Regions from separate parts of the Streptomyces sp. NPDC029014 genome, predicted to be linked through region 2. Evidence: riboswitches for the same ligand, from Rfam matches in the RefSeq annotation. Region 2 holds a riboswitch; the other holds the start of a gene.
What was found. Region 2 has a riboswitch for cyclic di-AMP ahead of ACZ4VL_RS24170 (M23 family metallopeptidase). Riboswitches for the same ligand answer to the same signal wherever they lie in the genome.

Region 1: linked by a shared signal. The riboswitch ahead of ACZ4VL_RS33180 (transglycosylase family protein) and the one ahead of ACZ4VL_RS24170 (M23 family metallopeptidase) in region 2 are both predicted to bind cyclic di-AMP.

Annotation. Positions count from the first base shown of each region.
Region 1 is NZ_JBVHVT010000085.1:24,337-28,195, forward strand. Features, by position in the region: gene eno (phosphopyruvate hydratase) at 1-1,216, opposite strand, end outside; gene ACZ4VL_RS33180 (transglycosylase family protein) at 1,524-2,237, opposite strand; cyclic di-AMP (ydaO/yuaA leader) riboswitch at 2,240-2,407, opposite strand; gene ACZ4VL_RS33185 (transglycosylase family protein) at 2,684-3,730, opposite strand; gene ACZ4VL_RS33190 (cytochrome P450 family protein) at 3,833-3,859, opposite strand, start outside.
Region 2 is NZ_JBVHVT010000045.1:18,102-21,960, reverse strand. Features, by position in the region: gene ACZ4VL_RS24175 (SGNH/GDSL hydrolase family protein) at 1-372, opposite strand, end outside; gene ACZ4VL_RS24170 (M23 family metallopeptidase) at 553-1,542, opposite strand; cyclic di-AMP (ydaO/yuaA leader) riboswitch at 1,545-1,749, opposite strand; gene ACZ4VL_RS24165 (tyrosine-protein phosphatase) at 2,061-2,879, shown strand; gene ACZ4VL_RS24160 (aspartate aminotransferase family protein) at 2,962-3,859, opposite strand, start outside.

The sequences.
Region 1 (3,859 bases), on a different contig from region 2:
GCAGCAGCTGGTTGTACTTGGCGACGCGGTCCGAGCGGGCCGGGGCGCCGGTCTTGATCTGGCCGCAGTTCACGGCGACGGCGAGGTCGGCGATGGTGACGTCCTCGGTCTCGCCGGAGCGGTGCGACATCATGCACTTGAAGCCGTTGCGCTGGGCCATCTCGACGGCGTCGAGGGTCTCGGTCAGCGAACCGATCTGGTTCACCTTGACGAGCAGGGCGTTCGCGGAGCCCTCCTCGATACCGCGGGCCAGACGCTCGGGGTTGGTGACGAAGAGGTCGTCGCCGACGATCTGGACCTTGGCGCCCAGCTTGTCGGTGATGGTCTTCCAGCCGGCCCAGTCGTCCTCGAACAGCGGGTCCTCGATGGAGACCAGCGGGTACGCCTCGACGAGCTCCGCGTAGTACTCGGTCATCTCGGCGGCCGAGCGGGACTGGCCCTCGAACTCGTACTTGCCGTCCTTGTAGAACTCGGACGCGGCGACGTCGAGCGCGAGCGCGATGTCCTTGCCCGGGGTGTAACCGGCCTGCTTGATGGCCTCGACGATGAGGTCGAGCGCGGCGCGGTTGGACTCCAGGTTCGGGGCGAAGCCGCCCTCGTCGCCCAGGCCGGTGGACAGGCCCTTGGTGTGCAGGACCTTCTTGAGGGTGTGGTAGACCTCGGCGCCCCAGCGCAGGGCCTCGGAGAAGGACTCGGCGCCGATCGGCGCGATCATGAACTCCTGGATGTCCACGTTGGAGTCGGCGTGCGAGCCGCCGTTCAGGATGTTCATCATCGGAACGGGCAGCAGGTGCGCGTTCGGGCCGCCGAGGTAGCGGAAGAGCGGGAGGTCGGAGGCCTCGGACGCGGCGTGCGCGACGGCGAGGGAGACGCCCAGGATGGCGTTGGCGCCGAGCGAGCCCTTGTTGTCGGTGGCGTCCAGGTCGAACATGGCCTGGTCGATCAGGCGCTGCTCGGTGGCGTCGTAGCCGACGAGCTCCGGGCCGATCTGCTCGATGACCGCGAGGACGGCCTTCTCCACGCCCTTGCCCATGTAGCGGTTCGGGTCGCCGTCGCGGAGCTCAATGGCCTCGAAGGCACCGGTGGAGGCGCCGGACGGAACGGCAGCACGGCCGGTGCTGCCGTCGTCGAGGCCCACCTCGACCTCGACCGTGGGGTTGCCTCGGGAGTCCAGGATTTCCCGGGCTACGACGACGTCGATGGACGGCACGAGCATCTCCTTCTGGGATGTGACGCTGGGTGTGCGGTGGCGGGTCAGGCCGTGGCCGGCCTTGCCGCCTAGAGCCTAACCGGCTCCGGGCCGTCGGCTGGCCGACCGCCCGGACCCTGGGACGAAAAAGGGCCCGAATACCCCGCTTCCGGGACATACGGACCCTCATTCGGGCCGCCTCCGACCGCTGTCGGGGGCACACGCACCACCGCCCGGCGCGTGGGGGGATACGCGCCGGGCGGTGTGCTTCACACGTGCGGTGACCGTCCGCGGAAGTCCGCGCGGGTCACGCACGCGGGGCTTCGCGGGATGTTCAGCCGAGCTTCAGCTTCTGGCCCGGGAAGATCAGGTCGGCGTCGGAGACGATGTCCTTGTTGAGCTCGAAGAGCTTCTCCCAGCCGCCCTTGACGTTGTGGGCCTCGGCGATGGTGCCGAGGGTGTCGCCGGCCTTGACCTCGTAGGAGCCGTTGCCGGTCTTCGGGGCGGGGGCCTCGGAGCGCTCGGACCGGGTCGTGGGGACCTCGGTGCGGGAGGTCTCCTTCTTGGTCTCGGTCTTCTTCGGCTGGGTCTTCTTGGTCGTCTCGGTCTTCGGAGTCGACTTGGTGGTGGTGCTGTTGGTGGTGGTCGAACCGCCGCCGGAGTAGGCCGAGTTGGACAGGCCCTTGCCGCAGACCGGCCAGGCACCCTTGCCCTGGCCCTTGAGGACCTTCTCCGCGACGGCTATCTGCTGCGCCTTGGAGGCCTGGTTGGCCTGCGGGGCGTACGACTTGCCGCCGTAGCCGGCCCAGGTGGAGGCCGAGAACTGCAGGCCGCCGTAGTAGCCGTTACCGGTGTTGATGGACCAGTTGCCGCCGGACTCGCACTGCGCGACGCGGTCCCACTCCGAGGACGTGGCGGCGGAGGCGGTGCCCGCGGCCATGAGGGGCGCGGCGACGGCGACACCCGCGACGCCGGCGAGGGTCACGATGCGGGTGGTCCGCTCGATGGCGGTGGCGCGACGGTGCTTGCCCTTGCCCGAAAGCAGCATGGAGTTCTCCTCACCGACGCCTGCGAGGTGAGCTGTCGGGTTCGGGCGGATGAGTGCCCGGCCGCGCTGTGACGCGCTGCTTCACCCCAAGCCGGTCCGCGCCGTCTTTCAACGGCCCTTCCCGGCACCTACGTTGGTTCCCCCGCTCCTGCCTTCGGCGCTTGACGCGACGTGTGTTCCCTCCGCCCGCCGGCAGGATTCGGCGATGCGGTCGAAGGGGCCCGCGGTGGCGAGCGGTTCAGACCGTAGACATGACTCTCCCCGATGTTCAACGAGGAACATCGGGGAGAGAAGGCCCCTACTTGCGCTGCTTTTCGGGGTGTTTGCGCAGGTGGGGGCGGGGTTCGCCCAAGCCTTCAGGTGGGACACGCCAGTTGACCGGAAGAGATGCATGTCTCATTTGAACGAACCGGACATTCAACGCTTTCCGGGTGTCCCAACTGCCCCTATTGCTCGTTTAGATCCAGATTCTGCCCCGGCTTGATCAGGTTGGCGTCACCACCGATGACCTGCTCGTTGGCCTTGTACAGCGCCCCCCAGCCGCCCTTCACGCCCTTGGTGTTCGCGATGGTCGCCAGGCTGTCGCCCTCCTTGACCGTGTACGAGGCCGGCGAGGCCTCGACGGCCGCCGCACCACGGTGCTTGCCGGTGCCGAGGGTGCTCGGGACGGCTCCCGGGTCGGTCGAGGCGCCCGGTGCGCCCGGCGTGCCGGGTGCCGACGGGGCGGAGGGGTTCGCCGGATCGGCCGGGTTGCCGCCCGGGTTGCCGCCCGGGTTCGGGGACCCCGGGGTACCGGGCGCGGAGGCGTCCGGGGTGCCGGGGGTGCCCGGCGCGGTCGGGGTGGGCGTGACCGGGTTGGCGCTCGGGTCGCCGGGGAAGACCGGCGGGACCGTCGGGGCCGTGGTGGTCCCGTCCGGGTCGGGCATGACGGGCAGCCCGGTGGACGGACCCGCGGGTGCGGGCGGGAGCGTGTAGTCCGGCGCCGGGGTCGGGGCGCCGTAGTCCGTGGCCCGGTTGCCGGAGCCGCTCTTGGGCACCTCGGAGTCCGGGCGGCTCTGGGACTGGCCGACGGCCCGGTACTGGCCCTTGGCGCCGGGGTCCACGTCCGCGGCGGGGGCCTCCTTGGACAGCCCGGCCTGGGCGGCGCAGTTCTGCCAGGCCTCGGGGCCCTGGCCGCCGAGCACCCGCTCGGCGACGGCTATCTGCTGGGACCGGCTCGCGAGGTCGGCGCGCTCGGCGAACTCCTCGCCGCCCGCGTTCTTCCACTCCTCCTGGGTGAACTGGAGCCCGCCGTAGGCGCCGCTCCCGGTGTTCGCGCTCCAGGTGCCCCCGCTCTCGCACTCGGCGACCTTGTCCCAGGTGGCGGCTTCCGCTGCGCTCGCACCGGTGGCGGCCAGCAGTGGCATGGCCAGTGCGGAGCCCGTGACTCCGGCGGTGACGACAATCGCGGGTACCTGGCGGGGGCGTCTGTGGCGGCCGTTCCCGGAACGCATGTGCAGCACCTTTCGCATAACGGCTGGGTAACGGCAGAACCTAGCGGCCTTCGAACGATTGTCACAAGTTGAGCAAGAACCTGACTTTCCTTCAGGAAGTGTTCAGATGTTTCGGGGTGTGAATCGGAC
Region 2 (3,859 bases):
CATGACCTGGCCGACGGAGGCGGTGAGGTCGGCGACGGCGGCCTCGAACCGCTCGGCGACGGCGTCCGGGTCGCTGCCGGGGCGGATGATGTCGTTGCCGCCGGCGCAGAAGCTCACCAGGTCGGGGGCGAGTTCCTTGGCCCGGGGGACCTGCTCGGCCACGATCTGGTCGAGCAGCCGTCCGCGCACGGCGAGGTTCGCGTACCGGAAGTCGCCCTCCGGGCGCTGGTCGGCCAGGAGCACGGCGAACCGGTCGGCCCAGCCGAGGAAGAGCCCGTCGGGCCCCGGGTCCCCCACACCCTCGGTGAAGCTGTCCCCGAGTGCCGCGTACGAGCCGATGGTCCGGTACGTCTGTTCTGTCGTCGCTGTCATCGTCGTCGCTGCCACGGGACCATATCCTTCACCGCGGGACGTGACCTACGCCACCGTAGGAAGGGGTTGACGGACCGTGATCTATACCACCTGGTCGGTGCGGAATAACAGCGCGTGAGGCCGGGACCCCCCTCGGGTCCCGGCCTCACGCGCGTCCGTCACCGCCGGCGGTGCGTGCCGTCAGATGGTCACGCCCTTGGATCGCAGGTAGGCGATCGGGTCGATGTCCGAGCCGTACGAGGGACCGGTGCGGATCTCGAAGTGCAGGTGCGGGCCGGTGGAGTTGCCGGTGGAGCCGGAGAGGCCGACGGTCTGGCCGCCGCTGACGCTCTGACCGACGGAGACGGAGAGCTGGGAGAGGTGGCCGTACTGGGAGTACTTGCCGTCCGCGTGCCGGATGACGACCTCGTTGCCGTACGCGCCCGCCCAGCCGGCGGAGACGACGGTGCCCGCGCCGACCGCCTTGACGGTGGTGCCGGAGCTCGCGATGAAGTCGATGCCCGTGTGGTAGCCGCTGGACCACATGGCGCCGGGGGTCTTGTACTCGGTGGAGATGCCGCCGGAGACGGGTGCCGTGAAGCCTGCCGCGGTGACCGCACCGGAGGCGGCCGCGGCGGCGGAGGCGCCCGCCGTGGACGCGCCCGCCGTGGTCGTGCCGGCGGCCGCGCTCTTCCTGGCCGGCGCGGGGGCGGCGGCCGTCGGGGAACTGGTGGCCGGGGCCTTCTTCTTCGGCTTCGGGGCGGGGGCGGGCCGCTCGGCCGGGGCCTGCACGGGGGCACGGTCGCCGGGGGCGCCGAGGGTCAGCCGCAGGCCGGGGTGGATCAGGGAGGGGTTGTCGCCGACGGCCTCGCGGTTGTCGGCGTAGAGCCGCTGCCAGCCACCCTGGAGGTCGTGGTCGGCGGCGATGACGGAGAGGCAGTCGCCCGTCCGGACCGTGTACACGGCCGGAGAGGCGGAAGCGGGGACGGCGGGGGCGGCGGTGTCGGCCTGCGGGGCCGCCGCCGGGAGCGCGGTGGTCGCCGCGGCCGGGGCGGGGGCGGCCGCGTGGGCGCCGCCGGCGCCGATCAGCGGCAGGGCCAGAGCGGCTCCGCCGGTCCCCGCGACGGCGGCGACGAGACCACGGGCTCTGGTACGGGACTTCGGTCGGCGGTGCTTACCCTTTGCCGGCATGGCGAATTCCTCTCCGGCGCCTGCGAGGTGAGCTGTCGGGTTCGGATTGGAGATGTCCGGCCGTCCGTGGACGTGCAACGCACCCGTGCACGGGAAGTGAACGGAAGACGTACGGCTTCACCCCTAGCCGCCCCGGAGCACAACTCCGGCGCAGCGGCCTACCTGGTTCCCCCGCTCCTGCCGCGCGAGTTCGGTCGAGTTCTTATTCCGGACGGCGGCAGGATTGGGCGGTCCATCCGGATCGATCGCGAAGGTAATCGAGCGGGACCGCACGGAACAAGCCGTGAATTTCCTGACGCATTCACAGGGACGGGACTTCGGGGGAATTCCGGTCACCCTGCGTCCATTCCGCACCGCCAACAACCGTTCCGGCCGGGCCATTCGCTTTTGACGATCAGGCACGCACCGTCACCGTATGATCTGGCTCACGAGGCCTCGCCCGATCTCAACGCCGGCACCGGCAAGTTGGCTCCAAGCGGAGCAATTCGGACACTCGATGACGATGTGGAGGATTTCCCTTGACCCAGCAGATACCGCCCTCCCCGCCGAACGCCCCGCTCCCCGAGCCCGAACTGTCCGGTGTGCGCAACTTCCGCGACGTGGGGGGACTGCCGACCACGGACGGGCGAAGGGTCAGGACGGGACGACTCTTCCGAAGCGGACATCTGGCACATGCCACCGAAACCGATGCAGAGTTCCTCGCATCGCTCGGACTGCACACCGTCTTCGACTTCCGGAACACGGCCGACCAGGCCCTTGAGGGTCCCGACGTCGAGCTCCCCGGGGTGCGCAACGTCAACATCCCGCTGTCCGATCCGGCCGCCGGCAAGGAATTCTGGACCATGGTCCGCGACGGGGATCTGGAGCAGCTCCGCGGGCTCCTCGGCGACGGCCGGGCCTTCGCCCGGATGGTGGACTCGTACCGCTCGATGGTCGTGGACCGCACCGCCGAGCACGGCCGGGTCCTGCACGCCCTCGCCGAGGACAGCCTCCCGGCGCTCATGCACTGCGCCGCCGGCAAGGACCGGGCCGGCCTGTCGATCGCCGTCACCCTGCTCGCCCTGGGCGTGGAGCGCGAGGCGATCGTCGCGGACTACCTGGAGTCGAACGCCCCGCACCGCCGCTACCGGGTCCGCCGCGGCGGCGACGCTCCCCGGCCCCGCTCCCCCGAGGTGACGGAGCTGCTCGCCCCGCTCTTCGACGCCCGCGCCGCGTACCTGACCGCGGCCTTCGACACCATCGACGAGCACTGGGGCGGCGTCGACCGCTACCTGACCGAGGGCCTGGGACTGACCTCCGGGACCCTCGGCCGGCTGCGCGAGCGGCTGCTCGACTAGCTGCTGCCACCCGACCGCCGGCGGGGCTGCCGGCCGCCGGGGCTGCCGGCCGGCGGGGACGGGGGCCGACGGGACGGGGGCGTCAGCCGCCCGCGACGGCCTGCTTGACCAGGGTCCGCCCGAAGTCCCACAGGAGCCCGCCGCCGGCGTGCGCCTCGTCCATGACCGCGCGGAAGGCGGCGACGAACCGGTCGACGTCCGCCTCGTCCACGACCAGCGGCGGGATCAGCTTGATGACCTCCAGGTGGTCCCCGGACACCTGCGTCAGGATCCGGTGCCGTTGGAGCAGCGGCACCACCACCATCTGCGCGAACAGCCCCTTGCGGGCCGCCTGGAGCATGGTCCAGCGGCTGCGCAGTCGCAGCGAGGAGGGCCGGCCGAACTCGATGCCGATCATCAGGCCGCGGCCCCGGACCTCGTGCAGCAGCTCGTACGCGTCCACGAGCGCCGCGAGGCGCCCGCGCAGCAGGTCGCCCATGGCGCGGGCGTTCGCGACGACCGATTCGTCCTCCATGACGGAGAGCACCGCCAGCCCGGCCGCCATCGCCTGGGCGTTGGACCCGAAGCTGGCGGAGTGCACCAGGACCCGGTCCATGGACGAGTAGACCTTCTTGAAGATCCAGTCGCGGCCCAGGGTGGCGCCGACCGGGACGTAGCCGCCCGAGAGTGCCTTGGCCACGCACACCAGGTCCGGCTCCACGCCCGGCTCGTGCTGGTACGCGTAGAAGTCACCGGTCCGTCCGAGGCCGGTCTGCACCTCGTCGGCGATCAGCAGCGCCTTGTGCCGGCGCAGCAGCTCCTGTGCGGCGGGCAGGAAGCCGGGCGGGGCCGCGTGCACGCCCTTGCCCTGGATCGGTTCGACGACGAAGGCGGCGACGTCGCCGCGCTCCAGCTCCCGCTCCAGGGCGGCCAGGTCGCCGAGCGCGATCCGGGTGTCGGGCAGCAGGGGTGCGAAGCCGTCCCGGAAGCCCGCCTCGCCG